2 regions of the Mesorhizobium sp. B2-2-3 genome follow, and region 1 is predicted to be linked to the other one. Evidence: riboswitches for the same ligand, from Rfam matches in the RefSeq annotation. Region 1 holds a riboswitch; the other holds the start of a gene.
The links. Region 1 has a riboswitch for thiamine pyrophosphate ahead of FJ951_RS16140 (YkoF family thiamine/hydroxymethylpyrimidine-binding protein). Riboswitches for the same ligand answer to the same signal wherever they lie in the genome.
Positions count from the first base shown of each region.

Region 2: another riboswitch for thiamine pyrophosphate. It lies ahead of thiB (thiamine ABC transporter substrate binding subunit); the one in region 1 lies ahead of FJ951_RS16140 (YkoF family thiamine/hydroxymethylpyrimidine-binding protein).

Region 1 is NZ_VFWC01000008.1:66,140-76,301, reverse strand. Features, by position in the region: gene FJ951_RS16195 (hypothetical protein) at 1-212, shown strand, start outside; gene FJ951_RS16190 (hypothetical protein) at 1,069-1,251, opposite strand; gene FJ951_RS16185 (hypothetical protein) at 1,586-4,159, shown strand; gene FJ951_RS16180 (class I SAM-dependent methyltransferase) at 4,339-5,166, opposite strand; gene FJ951_RS16175 (glycosyl hydrolase 108 family protein) at 5,351-6,088, shown strand; gene FJ951_RS16170 (hypothetical protein) at 6,091-6,291, shown strand; gene FJ951_RS16165 (ABC transporter permease) at 6,288-6,527, shown strand; gene FJ951_RS16160 (hypothetical protein) at 6,512-6,712, shown strand; gene FJ951_RS16155 (hypothetical protein) at 6,813-7,124, shown strand; gene msrA (peptide-methionine (S)-S-oxide reductase MsrA) at 7,310-7,828, shown strand; gene FJ951_RS16145 (hypothetical protein) at 7,956-8,273, opposite strand; TPP riboswitch at 8,492-8,605, shown strand; gene FJ951_RS16140 (YkoF family thiamine/hydroxymethylpyrimidine-binding protein) at 8,596-9,204, shown strand; gene FJ951_RS16135 (ABC transporter permease) at 9,240-10,058, shown strand; gene FJ951_RS16130 (ABC transporter ATP-binding protein) at 10,055-10,162, shown strand, end outside.
Region 2 is NZ_VFWC01000013.1:99,345-109,506, reverse strand. Features, by position in the region: gene FJ951_RS22745 (ABC transporter permease subunit) at 1-298, opposite strand, end outside; gene FJ951_RS22740 (amino acid ABC transporter substrate-binding protein) at 405-1,178, opposite strand; gene FJ951_RS22735 (RNA polymerase factor sigma-32) at 1,501-2,367, shown strand; gene FJ951_RS22730 (M48 family metalloprotease) at 2,440-3,903, opposite strand; gene thiQ (thiamine ABC transporter ATP-binding protein) at 4,161-4,943, opposite strand; gene thiP (thiamine/thiamine pyrophosphate ABC transporter permease) at 4,943-6,556, opposite strand; gene thiB (thiamine ABC transporter substrate binding subunit) at 6,794-7,792, opposite strand; TPP riboswitch at 7,835-7,950, opposite strand; gene FJ951_RS22705 (thiamine diphosphokinase) at 8,039-8,683, shown strand; gene FJ951_RS22700 (ABC-F family ATP-binding cassette domain-containing protein) at 8,685-10,162, shown strand, end outside.

The DNA of each region.
Region 1 (10,162 bases):
CGTACATGCCCGGTGACGATTTGGAGACCCCGTACGAGGCGCTGGACGGATATATCGGTGCAATGGATGAGTGGGTTGAAGCTGCGCGGCAAGGGAAGTCCGTGGCGAAGCTGATTCCCGTTAATGTCCCGGCGAATCCCGCCAACGCCGAGATGTTGAGTGGACGGCTTAAATTCCTCGACGAAAAGATTCTGCCGCTGCTTCAAGAATGATGTCTCGGCAAGCAGAAGAGCCTAAGATATGGATAAATGGAAGTTCGAAGATCCAGAAAATTTGGCCGTCATATCGACCGGAAAAATATTTGGTGGTGGCGGCTGGGTTGCCTAGGCCTCACATGATGCCGATGATGAGTCGTGGCAATTCTACGGAGATGAAGCTGAAGTTGATCAAGGCGACCTAATTTGGTGGGTTTGGCCGAAGTGGTAGAGCTTGATAATACGGTTGCACAATTGGCAGATTTGCCAGTGGGTTGGCATGCTCGGCGCGATACAAAGACCTCACCATGGAGGCGGAGCAAAATGCCCGACGAATTTCCGGAACTGAAGGAGAGCTAGTTCCGTCACCCAAATTCCTGGTGGGTGAATTTCTGGCCAGCCGGCACCCGATGGCCAAAGAATACAATTTTAAGCAAATGTTTCCGGATTGGTCTATTCTGTTACCTGGCGGCAGTTCAGGTGCAATACAGCGGAAACACCCACGGAACACCTTAGCTTTAGGGCTGCCAGTGCACTTCGATGGCGCAGCTGGCAGCTCTGCGATGTATAATATTAGCTAGGCGTAAACTTTGGCATGTTCGTTGCACCTTACCCCTTGAGGGGGCCACAGGGGTTGGAACCGATGTATCGAAATGACACAGAACTGTTCGCGCGGGCGAGCGAGCGGGGCATTACGATCTATCAACGCTCGAAAACGGTGTGGATTGCGGCCGGAAGCTACCGGGACCGCGAATATGCGGTGAAAGGTCGGACACCCGCCCTTGCGCTCGCCTTGTGGAAGGAGGCCACCAGATACAGCGGGTCGGGACTTTAGAGCCTGTCCTTGCCGTCTGGATGACGCCTTAAAGGCGATCTAGACGCCCGCCACGCGACAGAACATCTGCAACGCCGTCAGGGTGCGGGCCTCGGTCGGCTCTTCTGCCTGTAAATCCGCCGGCGCCGCCACCGCTCCAACGGATTTGTACCGGGAAGCGAACGGCCTTTCTTCTGCCGTGCGGTTGTCGTTTGCAGCGACGACAATCGCGGATTTTTTCATCGGAAATCACACCTTGTGGAAGCGCTGCGACATTGACGCTCCCATAGCGCAAGCCACCGCAGTGCGCGGGTGTTAACACGGCAGCCAGTCCGGGAGCAAGCCGGCATTGCTGCTTGTTCAGGAAGTGCGTGCCCAAGGACAGAAAACCGACCGCTGAATTGTCTCTCGCCCGGCCGAGCGGCCGTAACGAAATTTCTCAAAGAAGAACCTGAATGACCGTGGCGCCATGGCCGCACGGGCCAGCGCTTATCCCCTCCGAACCCGTCGCCACGCTGCCAACCAACCCGAATTCCAAGCCTTGCTTTCGCGAGGCTTTTTTTATGGAGCAAGCCTCATGGCCCGACCCGCAACTGCCGCCGTTCGCCTGCTGACGGGCGAGCGCGAACCCGTGCGCCTGGCGACGACGGCAAACCTGGAGACGGTCATCGTCGACGGCGTTGCCTGGATCCTCGGCCTGAAGACGATCGACGGGGTTTTGACCGCCGTCGGCGACCGGGTGCTGGTCAAGAACCAGTCGGACGCCCGGCTGAACGGCATCTATACGGCGAGCGAGGGCTACTGGTACCGCGCCGCGGACGCCCGCACCGCGCGCACGATGCAGAAGGGAACGACCGTTCACGTGCAGGAGGGGGTTGCTTCGGGTGGCCTGGTCTACGCTTTCCAGACCCTCAATCCTGTGATCGGCACGAGCGACATCGTGATCTCCTACTATCTGTCGGATGATCCGCTCGGGGATATCGGCGGGGCGCTGGCGGCAGTCATCCACATCGCGGAACTCGCGCGCGACCTGGCCCAGCAATATGCCGCCGACGCCGCGCAGGTTTCGGGCGTCAACGTGCCGATCTACGCATCCGTGGCGACAGCATCGGGCTCGACGATCGCTGCCGGCGTCAAGAGCATCAGGACCCAATTCTACGCCCCGGTCTTCACGACCCCGGCAACCCTGGTGGGCGGCGCCAACTATGCCCGCATGTCGCGCGCGGCGATCACCGCCGGCGGCTACCCGGCGCTGGCCTATTTCCGCTCCGCCGACCGCTTCATGCCGGACGGGACGACCGATGCGGTCAATGGCGGGTTTTGGGTGTTGAATGAAAGCGTCGCCACCGCCACGATGTTTGGCGCCCGTGAAGGGCTTGCCGACAACGCGCTTGCGTTAAACGCGCTCGGCTCCTATTGCCGGATTACCAAGGCCGTGCTCGTCCTGCCTGCCGTAGCAACATACTACGCGGTTGGCTCTTCTATCGACTGGCGCGACATCAGCGAGATCAATGGCAAGGGGGCGCTGATACGCGGTGCTTTCGACGGCCTTTCGGCGGTCCGCATCGGTGGGACCGGAACGAATGTTTTGCGCGGCGCAAAGATCTGGTTGGAAGTCCAGAATACACCAGACAAATCTGTTGTCGCCAACACGCGAGGCATTCACTTCGGCGGCATGGCCGAGAGCAAGCTCTGGCTTGCTGCCCGTGGTTACGACGAAGGGCTCTATTTCGACGGCCTGACGGCAAATACAAATTGGGTAAGCAACGAATTCAACATCATCACTCTCTACAACAACGGCTCCCATGTGCATTGCGATCTGGCTGGCGCGAGCTATTTCGTAAACAACCAGTTCCGCGGTGGAACCTGGTACATCGGCACCAACCAGAAGGCGGCGGGTCGCGGGACCTTCAAGCTGACTCTCGCCGGGACCGCTGCCGTTGAAGAGGTGTTGATCGACAGCCCCCAAATCGGCATTGATGGTGGCTCGGCCGGCGTTAGCCATGCAGCTTTCATCTACGCCGCGCTAGGCAGCACCAGCAACCTGACCACCGTGTTTTTCAAGAATGCGCGCATCGAAACTTACAGCGCCTTCACCAACACACTTGCTCTCGTCAACGTGCCATCCGCGACTGGCTTCGCCTCCTTCAACATTGATCTTTTGAGCGCGTCAGGCATCGATGACGCGAACATCCTTTCGCCTGATCTGAAGCGCCTGTTTGTCTCGCTGCGAGATATGTCGAATAGGCCGACTGGAGGGGCCAACTTGGTGAGGCGCTTTCAGGGCGAGCGGTTCTTTCCGGTGCAGGCCGAGGGCCGCATCACGGTACCCGGCGTCGTTTTGTACGACAGCGCGACCGGCGGTTATACAGCTCCATCGCCCTTCCTGACCAACGGTGTCACGGCGCGCACGTCGCGGGCCAACGGCGACGGCCAACTTGTGGTGTCAAGCTCGGGCCAGGCTGTCGGCCACATCTACAAAAAAGCCAACACCACACAGCACGCGTTCCTCAACTTCCTTAACGGTTCGCGCGCCATTACCGTCATCTGTTTCGACGCCTCTGGCACCGTGTTGTCAGGCAATGCCCCGTACTATGCAAAAGGTAGCAACGGCCAGTCAATCGCTCGAACCGGTGCATCGGTTTATGAATTTTCAACCAACTGGCTGTGGATACACCCATCTGTTGCCTCATTCTTCGTTGGGGCGTCCGGATGGATTGGCGCAACGATCATTGAAAGTATCGATTTTGAACAAGGCTTCGCCGCGCCCATACTGCGATTGCGTGATCAAGAGACCGACATCAGCCGGCTTTGCTATAGCTTCCTTATGGAAAGCTATCTTCCCGTTGGAGCGACCATCGAGCGGGCACAATTTGGTGGATATCGAAATACATTCCTACTGAAGACCACCGTCTCCACCGCCGCCATTTCCGGTGCCACCACGATTGGCTTAGCAAGCGTCGCGGGAATCACGGCTGGCGACCGTATTGGAATCGAACTTGACACTGTGATTACCGGAGCAGAGCTCCAATGGCACCACACAACTGTGAACGGCGCACCTTCGGCTAACACGGTGACACTGACCAATGCCTTGCCGGCAGCAGCCGCTGCCGGCCGCGCGGTCAGGCTCAATCGCTGGGTGGTGCGCTAGTTCGGTTTCTTGCAGGATCAGCAATGCTTCGTCGCCATCGGGAAGTACGGCACCTTCAGGTAGTCATCGGCCGCCATGGGGCGGGGTGTCGATGTTCCGGCGCATGCCGAGATAAAGCCTGCGGGCGATATTTCTGAGCAAGGTCTCGCCTCCGATGGTTTATCCGGGCTGTCGTCTCGTCACCGCCTGATGCCCCAGGCATAGGTTCTTTGCTTGGACGCGTTCAGACGGCGCACCTCGTACCGGCCCTGCCGCTCGATCTCGGCGACTGCTTCGACCACGCCATCGAAGGACCCTGGCGTGACGTCGTCGAATACGACCATGTCGCCCTCGCGCTGAACGCCCGAAACGCAGCGATGCTCGGCCAGCACGTTCTTCCTGGTGTGCTGCGCGTCGATGAAGGCGAAGTGGATCCGGTTCACGCCGACCCTGGGCAATTGAAGGAGTGAATCGCCTTGCAGGAAAATGATCCGGTCGGCCAGCGGCTGCCAAGGCCGAAGCAGTTCGGCGCGCGACTTCCTGCCGTCATGGTCGTCGATGCAATTCCAGTAGAAGCGATGATGGTGCGGCAGGACGTCGAGCGTGACGACATGCCCGCAGGCGCCGGCATCGGCGAGTGCCTTGGCCATGCAGATCGCGGAGAAACCACGCGCGGTGCCGGTCTCGACGACGGTGGTGAACGGCCTTGGGCTGTCGGCCAGCTGGCGGCGAAGAAGACTGTAGAGCACCCGCCCGTGCGGGTAGGCGAGCGCGCTGGTCTTGATGGTGATCTGGGTGTGGAGGGCCAGTTCGTCGAGCCAGTCGCGATCGACGGCAAAGCCGGTTTCGGCCTCGAGCCTGTCGATCTCAGCGAATGAGACGCGCCGGGTGGCTTCGAACAGCCTCAGATATTCCTTTTTCGAGGCACGCGGCGCCGAGCCCAGCGGGTCGACGTTCCAGCGGCGATCGATGGCGGCCGACAGCCTGTTGAAGGCCAGGCGCCGCGCGGCGCCAACAAAGTCTCTCATCCCAGACCTGTTCGTCCCAAAATTGTATTTTTTCTAACCATGCGCCGGCCGGCGCGCAAGGCGACCTCCGGTTTTGACGCACTGCAAGTAGGCACCGAGGCGCGCGCAACGGCGACTATCCGCACCCCTGTGCTGCCGGCGATCACCCACTCACCTCATCCACCAAGAAATCGAAAGGGATATCATGGACCGCAATTTTACGCGGGCGCTTGCGCTCGTCCTCAAATCCGAAGGCGGCTGGTCGGACAATCCGGCCGATCCGGGCGGCGCCACCATGAAGGGCGTCACGCTCGCCAATTTCCGCCGCTACGTGAAGGCGGATGCCGCCAAGGCGGATCTCAGGAAGATCAGCGATGCCCAGCTCGCCACGGTGTACCGCCGCTTCTACTGGGATGCGGTGGCTGGCGCCGAGTTGCCCGACGGCGTGGACTACGCGGTGTTCGACTATGCCGTGAACAGTGGGCCGGGCAGGGCGGCGAAATATCTTCAAGCAGTGGTCGGCACCGCCCAGGACGGCCGCATCGGGCCCGAGACGCTCGCGGCCGTCGGTTCCCGACCGGCCGCCGTCGTCATCGACAATCTCTGCGATGCCCGCCTGGCTTTCCTGAAGCGGCTTCCGACCTGGCCGACTTTCGGCAAAGGCTGGTCGAGCCGGGTCGGATCCGTCCGCGCACAGGCGCTGCTGCTGATGGCTGTCGGGGCAGGCGAGGCATCGGCCACGCGGCCAGATCCTGCGCCGACCGCTGCTGCGGCGGCGCCGGGCGGCGCTGCTGCCACAGATGCCGTCGAACCGGTCGCGGCGGCGCCTGCCGGCGCCAACATCCCAGCCGCCGCCAAGGCGGGCGGGATCATTGTCGCGTGCCTGCTCGTCGCCTACGCCGCCTGGCACCACGTCGCCGCCGCCTTGCAAGGAATGTTCTGATCATGGCCACGACAACCCAGCCGACCATCCGTCCGACCAACAAGCTGACGGCCGCGACCATCGCCGCCGCCGCCGTTTCGATTTCGGGCGTCTTCGTGCGCAATGTCTGGCCATCCTGGTACGATGCCGAGACATGGGCCACGCTGCTGCCGCTGGCCGTCTTTGCCGTCGGCTATCTCGTCAAGGACGCGCCAAACCAATGAGCGCGCTCCTCTCCTTCCTGCTCAGCAATTCGACCGTTCTCGGCATCGGCGCAGCCATCGTCGCTGCGTTTGGCTGGGGTGTTCGCCAGCGGCTTGCCGGCGAGCGCGCCGAACGTAGCCGGCAGGCCGCGGCCGAGGCGGCGGCGCGCGACGTCGCCGACCAGGTTGACAACGACATCGGCGCGCTACCCGCCGCCACTGCCCGAAAGGAGCTCAGGTCATGGGCAAGGGATTGATTGTCGCAGCGGCCGCAGCACTTGTCGCGGTAGCCGGCTGCACCACCGTCACCGGCGGATTTTGCGCGGTCTCGAGCCCGCTGCGCTTGTCCGCATCCGCCGTCGCAGCACTGTCGGATGCGGAAGTCCGGACGCTGCTGGCGCACAACCGCAAGGGCGAGAAACTGTGCGGGTGGAAACCATGACGATCGTATTGCCGCTCGATTCGGGCCCTGCTGCTCGGGGACCGCTCATCTTCGGTGCCGGATCGGTCATTCTGTTTCCTGATCGCGAGACAATGAAATGATGCATGATATTTTCGACCTGCTCGGTATCAAGGTGCCGGTGGTGGTCGCCGGCCTTTCCGGCGGCATATTGCGCGCGCTGTCGCGCCACCGCTACAAACCGCGCGAGATGGTGGCCTCGCCGATCTGCGGCGCGCTAGCCGCCGCCTATCTGACGCTGCCCGTGGTCCAGTATTCCCGCGCCATGGGCCTGCCGATGGCCAATGACGACACCACGACCCTGGCGGCCGCATTCCTCATCGGCGTCTGCGCGATGTGGATATCGGATATCGTATTCGAGGTCGTGGTGCGCAGGTTCAGGCCTGGGGAGTGACGCCGCGCGTCCGTGGTGATCGGCAGCAGGACGCGCCCGTCGACTGGACGAAGCCGACGACAATGCCCATCTATGGGAAATCCTGGAGCGGCTGTCATAGCGCCGGGCCTCCAGTTTTATCGTGCGCAATTCCGGACGGAAACGGCTACAACCTTTCCCCGGAGTTGCTTTTGGGGAGATTTGATATGGCGACTTCAAGCGAACGCGCGGTGCTTGCCGGCGGCTGTTTCTGGGGCATGCAGGATCTGATCCGACGCATCCCGGGCGTCCTGTCCACGCGCGTCGGCTACAGCGGCGGCGACGTGCCTGATGCCACCTACCGAAACCACGGCACCCATGCCGAAGCCATCGAGATCAATTTCGATCCCGCCGGGGTGAGCTACCGTACGCTGCTGGAGTTCTTCTTCCAGATTCATGATCCGACGACACGCAACCGCCAGGGCAACGATGTGGGGATGAGCTACCGTTCGGCGATCTACTACACCAGCGATGAGCAGAAGCGCGTCGCCGAAGACACCATCGCCGACGTCGACGCCTCGGGCCTGTGGCCCGGCAAGGTGGTCACCGAGGTGGCTCCGGCCGGCGCGTTCTGGGAAGCCGAACCCGAGCATCAGGACTATCTGGAGAAATACCCGAACGGCTACACCTGTCATTTCGTCAGGCCGGGCTGGAAGCTGCCGGTTCGCGAAAAGGCTGTTTCGTAGGCGAGACGAAGGCCGATGGCGGTTTACGTCTCAGGCGCCTGCCTGTTCGGCGAGGGTGAAACATAAAGAGACGGAAACGCCACGGAACAGGCGCCCCGTGGCATTCTCCAGCAGTTTCGGCGAGTGGCTACTTGCCGCAATGCTTGTCGTTGACAGTCGGCGAAGCCGTGCCCGGAGCGGTGTGGCTGGCATCCGGCTGAGCACCTTGTGGGCTGGCCGGACAGTTCCGGTCCGCGTTCGAATTCATGCCGTCGGGCATGACGGTCGTGCTCCCGGTCGTGCCAGGATCCACCGTGTTCGGCGATGCCGGCGTGTTCGGGTCGACCGTGACCGACTGGCCGCTGCCGGGCCCATTATTGGCGCCGTTTCCGCCAGCACTTTGCGCCATCGCCGAAGTCGCGAGACCAATGGTAAGAGCCGAAGCTGCGAGGATTTTCATGAGCATGGTTTGTCTCCATTTCTGTGAAGTCTTCGCTCGTTTCCACGAAGTTCGTCGCGTTTGCGACTATAGGGACAACCACTCGTCGTGGCTAAGGTTCCGGACAAATTTCCCTCAAGACCGGGCCCGACGGAACCGCCCATAAATCAGGCCTGGCGCAATGCATTTCCGGCGATGGTCCTGAAAAAACAGCTTTCATAGCCGCCCGATTGGTGCTTTAACGCGTCCATCCACAGGGGTGCTCCGTACGGTCGGGGCTGAGACGGGGGCGGCAAGCCCACAGACCCTAGAAGCTGATCTGGGTAATACCAGCGGAGCGAGGCGGGCGATGTTTTCAGGCGCACAGATTTCCCTATATCCCATGTCCAGCGATTTTGTCGGCGTCATCCTTGGCGCGCTCGGGGCACTGGACCCTTATCGTGATCGACTGCGGATCGAGACCGACGATATCTCGACCTTGCTGGTCGGACCGCCCGAGGTGCTGTTTCCTGCCATGCGCGACCTGTTCGTGGCGGCAGCGCGCAGCGGCAAGCATTGCGTGCTTTCGGCCGCCATCTCGCGCGGCTGCCCGGGCGAGCCGGACGATCTGATCTGCCGCTCCGACGCGTTTGGCGGACCTGCCGGGCCGCTCGGCCCGCGCAAGGAAGCCGCTATCGCCGCCGTGCGCGGCGTGGCCGCCACCGGCCAGCCGGCGGCGGCGCAGTTCTCGCTTTATGTCATGGGCACCGACGACCACATGGACGAGATCTATGGCTGCATCGACTTCCTGAAGCAGTCGGGCGTATATGAGCGCTCCAAGCATTTCTGCACAAAGTTGCGCGGCGACGCAGGCGCCATTTTTACCGCACTCAACGAGGCCTTTTGCCGCTTCGGGCCGGGTGCCGGCCACGTAACGCTCGACGTCACCGTCTCGGCCAACAGCCCCACCGCCGTCTGACGGCGCGCCCCGCGCCATCCGCTCCGGGTACCTGCGTGTCCTCCCCGTCCGCCCCTTCGCGTCCGATCGTGGACCTCATCGCCAGAACCGCTCCGGCGATGCTTTCGGTGGGGCTGCTGCTAGCCGCGTGGGAACTCTATGCGCGCTTTGGTGGCATCAAGCCGACAATCCTCCCGGCGCCATCGCGCGTCTTCGCTCAGGCAATGCTCAACCGGCACGCGCTGGCCGATAACGCCGTGCCAACCCTCCGCGCCACGCTCGCAGGCTTTGCCTGTTCGCTCGGCGGTGCCTTTGCGCTGTCGATATTGATCGACTTCTCCCAGCCATTGCGGCGCGCCCTTTTTCCGGTCTTCGTGGTCAGCCAGACCTTGCCGCTGGTGGCGATTGCACCGCTGGTGGTGCTGTGGTTCGGCTTTGGGCTGATGCCCAAGATCATGCTGGTGGCGCTGGTCACCTTCTTTCCGATGTTGGTGGCTTTGGCCGAAGGATATGAGGCGACGGAGGCTGAGATCGGCCAAATGCTGCGCGCCATGGGGGCAGGGCGCTGGCGTGTCTTCGTCCTGGCGCGGCTGCCCTCGGCGCTGCCCTACTTCTTCGCCGGTGTCAGGATCTCGATCACCTATGCTGTCGTGGGCGCCATCTTCGCCGAATATGCGGGCGCGGCGAAGGGCCTCGGCATCTACATGCTCAACGCCAAGAACAACTTCCGCCCGGACCTGGTGCTGGCCGCCGTCGCCGTCAGCGCCGTGCTGACGCTCGTCCTGTTCGGGCTGACGATGCTGGTCCAGCGCCTTGCCATGCCATGGGAACGGACCGCCGGCGGGCGGGCCGCAGGAAAGGGGCCGTGGCGATGAACCGGCTCGAACTGCGACATGTGCGCAAGGCCTTCGAAGGACTCGACGTGCTTGCCGACATTTCGCTCAGCGTCGGCGCCGGCGAATTCGTCTCCATTCTGGGC
Region 2 (10,162 bases), on a different contig from region 1:
TATTGAGCGTGAAGCCGATCAACGCCGCGGGGAAAGCGTCAAGCAGGATGCCGACCGAGGGCAGGCCGTAGAAGATCAGGAACAGCTGCACCAAGAGCGGCGTGCCGCGAAATATCCACACGTAGAAGCGCGCCACCGCGACCAGGGGCATTGGCCCGAAGAGCCGGATCAGCGCGGTTCCAAGACCGACGCTCAAGCCAAGCACAAAGGACAGGAGCGTCAGCGGTACGGTGAAGATCAACGCGGCCCACAGCAGCGAAGGCAGCGATTCCAGCATGAGTTGCAGCCAGTGCGGCACGAAAGGGCTCCTTCTTGCGACTGCCGTATATCACGCGAAAGGCGGCGGGCCGTCAAAACGGTCCGCCGCCGGGCGATGTCGCGCGGGCCAACGGCCCGGCCGTAAATTACTTCGAAACGTCCTGTCCGAAATACTTGTCTGCGATCTTCTGATAGGTGCCGTCCGCCTTGATGTCGGCCAGCGCCTTGTTGATCGCGGCAACCAGTTCCGGATCGCCCTTGCGAACGATGACGCCGGAATAGTCGGCGTTCTCTTCCTGGGCCGCGATCTTCACATTGGCATCCGGCTTGTGCTTCTTGAAATCGAGGAAGGACAGGCTGTCATTGATGGTTGCGTCGGCGCGGCCGGTCAAAAGCAGCTGGATCGACTGGTCGAACCCGTCGGTACCGACCAGTTCGGCGCCGTTGGCCTCGGCCAGCTTGCCGAAATTCGAAGTCAGCGACTGCGCCGACTTCTTGCCCTTGAGATCGGCGAAGCTCTTGATGTCGGTATTGTCGCCGCGCACGATCAGCACTGCCTTGGAGGCGATGTAGGGGTCGGAGAAATCGTATTTCGCCTTGCGGGCGTCGGTGATGCCGACTTCGTTGATGACCGCGTCATAGCGATTGGCATCGAGGCCCGCGATCAGCCCGTCCCATTTGCCCTCGAGGAACTCTACCTTCACGCCGAGCTTGTCTCCGATCGCCTTGGCGATTTCGACATCGAAGCCGACCAGCGCTCCGCCGGCATCATGATAGGTAAAGGGTGCGTAGGTGCCCTCCGTGCCGACCTTGATGACGCCGGCCTGCTTGATCTGGTCGAGATTGGCGCCGGCATAGCCTGCGGTAACAGCCAGAACCTGCAAAGTTCCGGCGACGATGAGCGACTTGAGCCATTTCATTTTTCTGTGATCCCGTCCTGGCCTGATATCCGGCATGGTGTGTGAGCGCTGGAAATTGACAGATGTGAGTTGAAAAAATAAGGAATGAGATTTCAAAAACATCCATTATTCGGAATCGGATTCTACCACTGACGTTTCTGGCGGTGCCTCGAACCCGCCCGGAGTTTTTTCGCGCAGCCTCCACGCCGCGCCGCCGGCGGCGGAACCTTTCCCGCGCATGGCACGTTTTGCGTTCGTTGTAGGGCAGGACGCCGTCATTTCAAGTCGAGCGGCTGCCGGGTTTCGAAATGACATCCGTATCGCCAGAGCCAGGGAGTGCCTCATGATGGAAGACACGGCAGGACGGATCATGGTCCGCGCGGCAATGAGGGCTCCCTATCTCGAACGCGACGAGGAGTTGCGGCTGGCGCTGCGCTGGAAAAAGGACAACGACCAGAACGCGCTGCACAGCATCACCGTGGCGCATATGCGCCTGGTCATTTCCATGGCCTCCAAATTCCGTCATTACGGCCTGCCGCTTGGCGATCTGGTCCAGGAGGGCCATGTCGGCCTGCTCGAGGCCGCGGCCCGTTTCGAGCCGGAGCGCGAAGTGCGGTTTTCGACCTATGCGACCTGGTGGATCCGGGCCTCGATGCAGGACTACATCCTGCGCAACTGGTCGATCGTGCGCGGCGGCACCAGCTCGGCGCAAAAGGCTCTGTTCTTCAACCTGCGGCGCCTGCGCGCCCGGCTGGCGAACGGCGCCGCGGAGCCGCTGTCGAACAGGACGTTGTACCGCGAGGTTTCAGCGGCCCTCGGCGTCTCCGAAGCCGATGTCGCGCTGATGGATTCGCGGCTCTCGGCGCCCGACTCCTCCCTCAATGTCCCGCTTGCCGACGATGGGGGCGCGACCGAGCGGATGGACTTCCTCGTGTCGGACGATCCCTTGCCCGACGAGGTCGTCAGCGACACCATCGATATCGAACGCCGCTCGATGTGGCTGAAGGCGGCGCTTGCCGCACTCAACGCGCGTGAGCTGCGCATCATCGAGGAGCGTCGGCTGAGCGACGAGGGCGCGACGCTCGAAGCGCTCGGCGAGACGCTTGGCATTTCCAAGGAACGCGTGCGCCAGATCGAGGCCCGCGCCATGGAAAAGCTGAAAGTGGCGCTGGTGAAGCAGAACCCGGAATTCCTCGCCACCGCCGCCTAAATCCATTCCAGGAAAACTACCTAGAAGTTTCTCGTCCCAAAAACGAGAGAGCGGGTCAGCGCCGACTATCGGCTATTTGTCGGTGACGATCTTGACCTTGTCGCCGGCCGAAACCGCAGCCCCCGGCGACAGCGCGTTGAGCACCCGGAACAGGTCGAGTTTGCGGTCGACGCCGACCATCTGCGCCGAAAGCGAACCCATCGTCTGCCCCGGCTGGACGGTGACCACGCGGATATGCAGCGGCTTCAGCGCCGCCTTTTCGGCGGCACTCAGAATGCGGAACGAGCCGCTGACGGAACGCGCCACGGTGTCGAGCGACGTGCTGGCGGATGGTGCCGCCGTCAGCAGCCGGTAGACCTGGCCGCCGGCGCGGATTACCGCGATATCGAACTGCCAGCCTTCGGCGCCTGCATGCGCCGTCGCCGCCTCGTTGCCGTTGATCGTTTCCTGCCTGACGCTCGCGTCGTCGAGACCGGCCACCCAGCCGCTCCTGATATAATCGGTCAGCGCACGGTTCTTGTCGATCGACACGCCGTCGAAGCGGATCGCAATGTCGCCCGGCCCGGTCGCCGTCACGGCGGCGGCCGAATTGTCGATGATGAAGCCCTCCGGCACCGAGAAGGACACGCCCAGGCCCGGATGCAGAAAGGTCTCGCCGCGCACATACCCTTCTTCCGGCGTGTCGCCGTAGAGCAGGCCGTCTATCCCGGCGAGGAAGGCGTCGCGATCGCGGGTGCCGACGCCCGGCGGGCCGAACTGGCGGGCATGGCGTTGCGCAAGGTCGATACGCTGCGGCGTATTGGGATGCGTTGCCAGGAAATCGAGGCTGGCGTCGGTGGCGCCGCTGATCGAGCGGAAATCGGTGTAGGCCGACATGGACTGCAAGAAGCGGCCGGCGGCGTAAGGATCGTAGCCGGCTTCGCCGATCGACTTGATGCCGATCGCGTCGGCCTCCAGTTCCTGGTTGCGCGAAAACTGCGCCAGTCTCAGCTTGCCGCGGATCAGCGCCGCCTTGGCGGTCGGGCTGTCGCCGAGCACGTCGGAAACAACCTTGGTGGCGAGCCCCTCCTCGGCCTCGAGCTGCTGGCGCTGCAGGCCGTGGTTAGCGGTGACGTGGCCCATCTCATGCGCGATGACGGCGGCGAGCTCGGCCGAATCATTGGCCAGCGCCAGCAGGCCGCGCGTGACGTAGAGATAGCCGCCCGGCAGCGCGAAGGCATTGACGTTGGGCGAATTGAGGATGGTGATGCGATAGGTCTGGGTCGGATTGGCCGACACCACCGTCAGGCTGCCGACGACCTTGGCGACCATGCGCTCGAGCTTGGGATCGGAATATTCGCCGCCATAGGTCGCCAGTATGCGTGGATGCTGCGCCTTGGCGAGTTCGGCCAATTTGTTATTGGCCGCGACATTGTCGACCGTGATCGGTTTGTCGGAAGGCTGGAAGCCGGATTCCTGGACTTCCGGAGGTGTGAACATCTGGCAGCTTGCCAGGGCCACTACAAAGCCGGCCAGCGCCAGAAAGCGCGCCAGCATTTTCCCTCTTGGTCTTTCCGTGCCGGTCGGCAGAACGGCTTCCTTTCGGGTCTGGCGCATGCCCGCGAAAATCGGGGCGATCCTCGCAAGGGCTCATGCGCAAATCAAAGCATTACAGCATCCACGCCATACCAACGCGCGGCGGATGCTGCAGGCAAATCACGGCCTGCACCGGACCGGTACGGGGCGGACCTAGCCACACTACCTCTGTCATGGCAAGCAATCGCCCCGTCGCCAGGAGCCGGTTTGAGCGTAAATTATGTCCGCTTCCGGGCAATATCTCGTGATCCAGCCTCCCAGGCGCTTGTGCCAACATAGCGCCGGAAAACTTCAGGACCAGCCCCGGCAAAGAAATCATCCGCCTTGCCCTTGGCGGCAACCATGCCGTTGTCGAGGAACACCACCTCCTCACAAATACGGCGTGCGTCCTGTGGCTGGTGCGTAACGAACAGCAGCGTCATGCCCCGCTCGGCATGCACGTCGGCGACAAGATCGAGCATGTCGTCGCGCAAGGCCGGTCCGAGTGAAGCGAAAGGCTCGTCCAGAAGAAGCACCGGGCGGTTGCGAACCAGCACGCGCGCCAATGCGACACGCTGGCGTTCGCCTCCCGAAAGTTCGCGCGGCAGGCGTCTTTCCTTGCCCGCGAGGCCGGTGCGCGCGATCGCCTCCGCGATGTCAGCGCGGTCGGCCTCGGTCAGCCGCAGCGAGGGCGAGCGGCCGAGCCCGACATTCTCTTCGACCGAAAGATGGGCAAAAAGATTGTTTTCCTGGAACACCATCGACACGGGCCGCGCCGAAGGCGGCGCCGCGCCGACATCGGCGCCGCCGATCAGCACGCGGCCAGCTTGCGGCGTCTCGAAGCCCGCCAGCAGATTGAGCAGCGTCGACTTGCCCGAGCCGCTCGGCCCCATGATGGCGGTAATTTTCGACGCGGCGAAATCGACATCGAAAACGAGCGGCGCGTCGCCGTAGCTGAACGAGACCGTGTCCAGCCGCACCTCGGCCCCCCTTGTCGCACCATTGGTGGCGCCCGCAGCCATCAGTCTCGTTCCCCCCTTCCCAGCCAGCTCGCCGCCACCACAAGCGCAAGGCAGACCAGACCGAGCAGCAGCGCCAGGCCGGCGGCGTCCTCGGTACGGTAGCTGCCCATGCGCGCCAGGAGAAGGTAGGGCAAAGTCTGCACGGAATCACTGCCGAACAGTGCGATGACACCGAGATCGCCAAGCGACAGCGCCATGGCAAACGCGAAGGCGGTGGCCAGCGGCCGTCGCAGCGACGGCCAGTCGACCAGCCGCAACCGGGCCCAGCCCGCTATTGCCAGAAGCGCGCAGAGCCGCTCATGGCGCTCGCTCGCCGCATCATAGGCGGGGCGGATGGCACGGATGGCGAAAGGCATCGCCATGACTGCATTGACGGTGACGACCATGACCGGGGCTATGGCAAAGACATCGCCGACATGGCGCAGCAGAAGGAACCAGCCGGCGCCGATGACGATGGGCGGCACGACCAGGACGAAGCCGGCGCCGGTGTCGGTGGCGTGTTCGAGCACGGTCCGCGGACCGGAGCGGCGCTTCAGGGCCAGCACGCGGCGCGCCATGGTGAGCGAAAGCGACAGCGCAACCGACAGCAGCGCCGACAGGAAGGCCAGCACGGCGCTGGTCAGCGTCGCCTGCCGCACCGCCGCCTCGCCGGCGAGACGGCCAAGGTCGGCGCCGAGGCCTGACATCAGCGTCGCCGTCATCGGCCCGCCGACAAACAAAAGGGCCAGCACGACGAGCGCGGCATTCAGCGCGGTCTCGGTCCTGCCGGCCGAGACGTAGCGGCGCGGCGCCACCGGCAGATTGGCGTCACCGGTGGTGTTGGCGCCGAGCCGCGTCAACGCCAGCACCACGACAAAGGTCAGCGCGATCTGCAGCAGCGTCAGCGCCACCGCCCGCGCGGGATCGAAATCGAAACGCAGAGCCTGGTAGATGCCGACCTCCAGCGTCGTCGCGCCGGGGCCACCGCCCAGCGTCAGCACGATCGTGAAGGATGTGATGCAGAGCATGAACACCAGGCCGGCGACGCCCGGCAGAGCGGCGCGCAGTGTCGGCCACTCGATCAGCCGGAAAGCCGGTGCGGCACCCATGCCGAGCTGGCTCGCCAGCCGCCATTGGTCGGCTTGGATGGTTTGCAGCGCTTCGAGGAACAGCCGCGTGGCCAGCGGCAGGTTGAAGAAGACATGAGCAACGAGGATGCCGGAGAGGCCATAGATGCCCGGCCAATTGTAACCGCCGACGGCACCAAGAAAGCCGGCGAAATAGCCGGCGCGGCCATAGAGCGCCAGGATGCCGAGCGCCGCCACGATCGCCGGCAGCGCCAACGGCAGGGCGAAGAGCTGGAGGATGAAGCCGCGGCCGGGAAAGCGCGGATGCCGCGACAGCGCGCGAGCCACGAACAGGGCCGGCGCCACCGACAACAGCGTCGAAAGCGCCGCCTGCCACAACGTAAAGCGCACGACGCGCAGGAGATAAGGATCGAAGGCTGCCCAGGCTCCGGAGAAATCGTTCGCGCCTTCGAAAAGAAGACCCGCAAACGCGCCGCCGATCAGGAGCCCGATCGCCGCAAGCGCGAGGATACCGGCGGAGATGCGGGGGTCAGACGCGCGCTGCACGCTGCGCCACCCAAAGGACCTTTAGCGAGCGTCGCGTTCCTTCGCGCCCCCCTCTGTCCTGCCGGACATCTCCCCCACTTGGGGAGAGATTGGCTGCTTCAGCGCTCCACCCTCTCCTGTGACGTCGCCAATTGGCGAAAGCCGTCGTGACGGCCAATCTCCCCCCTCGTGGGGGAGATGTCCGGCAGGACAGTGGGGGGCGCTGTAGAGCACTCATCATCCGATCATACGACCAAACTACTTGCTCATCACCGCCAGCCATTCATCCACCCATGCCTTGCGGTTGGCCGCGACCTCCTCGGGACTGAACAGCAAGGTTTTGGTCGGTTTGACCAGTCTGTCGAAGGCCGGATTGAGCGGCTTGTCGGTCTTGCCGGCCGGGAACATCCAGTTGGTCTCGGGGATGGCATCCTGGAATTTCGGCCCGGTCATGAAGGCGATGAACTTTTCCGCCAGCGGATTTTTGGCTCCCGTCGTGGTGATGCCGGCGACCTCGATCTGCAGATACTCGCCCTCCTCCAAGGAAGCGGCCTGGTAGCGCTCGGTGTTCTCGGCAACCATGTGGTAGGCGGGCGAGGTCGTGTAGGACAGCACCATCGGCGCCTCGCCCTTGGTGAACAGGCCGTAGGCCTCGCTCCAGCCCGGCGTCACGGTCAAGACCTTCGCCTTGAGCTTGGCCCAGGCCTCCGGCGCCTTGTCGCCATAGACCGACTTCACCCACAACAGCAGGCCGAGGCCCGGCGTCGAGGTGCGCGGATCCTGGATAACGATCTTGTCGTCGGCACTGCCCTCGACCAATTCCTTCAGGCTCTTGGGCGGCGTCTTCAGCTTCTGCGTGTCATAGACGACGGCGAAATAGCCATAGTCGTACGGGACAAAGATGTCGTCGTTCCAGCCGCCCGGCACATTGAGCCCGGTCACGGCGCCATGCGGCGCAAACAGGCCAGTGGCCTTGGCATCGGCGGTGAGATTGGTGTCGAGGCCAAGCACGATGTCGGCCTTGGTCGCGGCCCCTTCCAGCTTGACGCGGTTGAGCAGCGCGACGCCGTCGGCAACCGAGACGAAGTCGACATCGCAGCCGCATTCGGCCTCGAATTCCTTCTTCACCACCGGGCCGGGGCCCCAGTCGGCGGTAAAGCTCTCATAAGTGTAGACGGTGAGCTTGTCCTTGGCTAAGGCCGGCCCGGACAGAACCACGACCATTGCAGAGACAAGGGCGTATAAAAGCGTGCGCATCGGCGCCTCCTTCGTTCGGGTTAAAGGAATTGAGGCGTCGGACTGTCCGAAACGTCTAATCCCTCCGCCGGTACAAACCGGATCAGGTTCAGCGGGTTGGCGAGACTGCCTCTCAGCCGGTCCGCGAAATATCGCGTCCGGCACCCCGTTAGAGCGCCTCGACACATAGGCCCGGCCGGTGAACCGCGCAAGTGGCTGTTTGCCGGCCTTCCGTTTCCGCTGTCGGGCTGGTAAGGGCCACACGATATGAGCACATTCACCATCCTGCTTGGCGGCGATCTCGTCCGCACGCCACGGCTCGACCGTCAGGTCGAGGGAACCCGCGTCATCGCCGCCGATGCCGGCATCGGCCATGCAAGCACGCTCGGCCTTGTGCCGGAACTGTGGGTCGGCGATTTCGACTCCGTGCCCGCCGGCCTGCCGGATGAGTTGGCCGCCGTGCCGCGCCGGACCTTTCCGGCAGAGAAAGACGCCACCGATGGAGAACTCGCGATATCGGCCGCCCTGGAGCGCGGCGCTACCAGCCTCGTGCTCGCCGGCGCCTTCGGCGGCAAGCGCGCCGACCATGCCTTCCTGCACATGGCGCTCGCCCTGCGGCTGGCCGGGGCCGGGACAAAGGTGCTGTTGACCAGCGGCGCGCAGGAAGCCGTGCCCCTGGCGCACGGCACGGCCCGCTTCGACTATGCCGACGGCACCCTGTTCTCGATCCTGGGTTTTTCCGAGCTTGCAGGGCTGACCGTCGCTGGTGCGAAATGGCCGCTTGACCGCGTCAAGGTCGCGTTCGGCTCGTCGCTGACCATCTCCAACGAGGTCAAGGGCAGGCTCGAGATCGCGCTGGGAGCGGGCCGCGCGCTGCTGCTCGCCCATCCCTATCCCTTGCCAGAAAGCTGACATGGCGCCGCCTCTTCTCAATCTCGACGGAATAAAACTGACCTTCGGCGGCACGCCCCTGCTCGACGGCGCCGACTTGGCTGCGTCGGCCGGCGACAAGATCGCGCTGGTCGGCCGCAACGGGTCCGGCAAGTCGACGCTGCTCAAGATCGCCGCCGGCCTGATCGAGCCGCAGGACGGCGAGGTGTTCCGCCAGCCATCGGCGACCGTCCGCTATCTGCCGCAAATGCCCGACATGGACGGCTTCGCAACCGTGCGCGCCTATGTCGAGGCCGGCCTCGGTCCCGCCGACGATCCTTATCGCGCCAGCTACCTGATGGAGCACCTCGGCCTCTCGGGCGAGGAGCAGCCGGGCGACCTCTCCGGCGGCGAGGCCAGGCGCGCCGCCCTTGCCCGCGTCATGGCGCCCGAGCCTGATATCCTGCTGCTCGATGAGCCGACCAACCACCTCGATCTCTCGGTGATCGAATGGCTGGAAGAGGAACTCGTCCGCACCTCCTCGGCCCTCATCGTCATCTCGCACGACCGCCGTTTCCTTGAGCGCGTATCGCGCGCCACCGTGTGGCTCGACCGGGGCCAGACGCGCCGGCTGGATAAGGGCTTCGGCCATTTCGAGGAATGGCGCGACCAGGTGCTTGAGGAAGAAGAGCGCGAACAGCACAAGCTCGGCCGCCAGATCGTGCGCGAGGAACACTGGCTGCGCTATGGCGTGACGGCGCGGCGCAAGCGCAACATGCGCCGCCTGGGCGAATTGCAGACCATGCGCCAGCGTTTTCGCGGCCATCGCGGCGCCGAAGGCACCGCGACCATGGTGGCCAGCGACGCCGCCGAATCCGGCAAGCTGGTGATCGAGGCCAGGAACATCGAGAAGAGCTTTGGCGACCTCACCGTGGTCAAGGGGTTCTCGACCCGCATCCAGCGCGGCGACCGCATCGGCCTCGTCGGGCCGAACGGCGCCGGCAAGACGACGCTTCTGAAGATGCTGACCGGGGAGTTGCAGCCGGATGCCGGTTCGGTGCGGCTCGGCACAAATCTGGAGATCGCCACGCTCGACCAGAAGCGCGAGGCGGTCGATCCGCAGGAGACGCTGGCTCAGTATCTCACCGACGGGCGCGGCGAGAACCTTGTCATCAATGGCGAGCAGCGCCACGTCGTCTCCTACATGAAGGACTTCCTGTTCAAGCCGGAGCAGGCACGCACGCCGGTGCGCGAGCTGTCGGGCGGCGAGCGGGCACGGCTGATCCTTGCGCGCGTGCTGGCCCGGCCGGCGAACTTGCTGGTGCTCGATGAGCCGACCAACGATCTCGACATGGAAACGCTGGAGTTGCTGCAGGAACTGGTCGCCGGCTTTGCCGGTACGGTCATCCTGGTCAGCCACGACCGCGATTTCCTCGACCGCACCGTGACCAGCGTGATCGCGCCGGACGGCGGCGGTCGCTGGGTCGAATATGCCGGCGGCTATTCCGACATGCTGGCGCA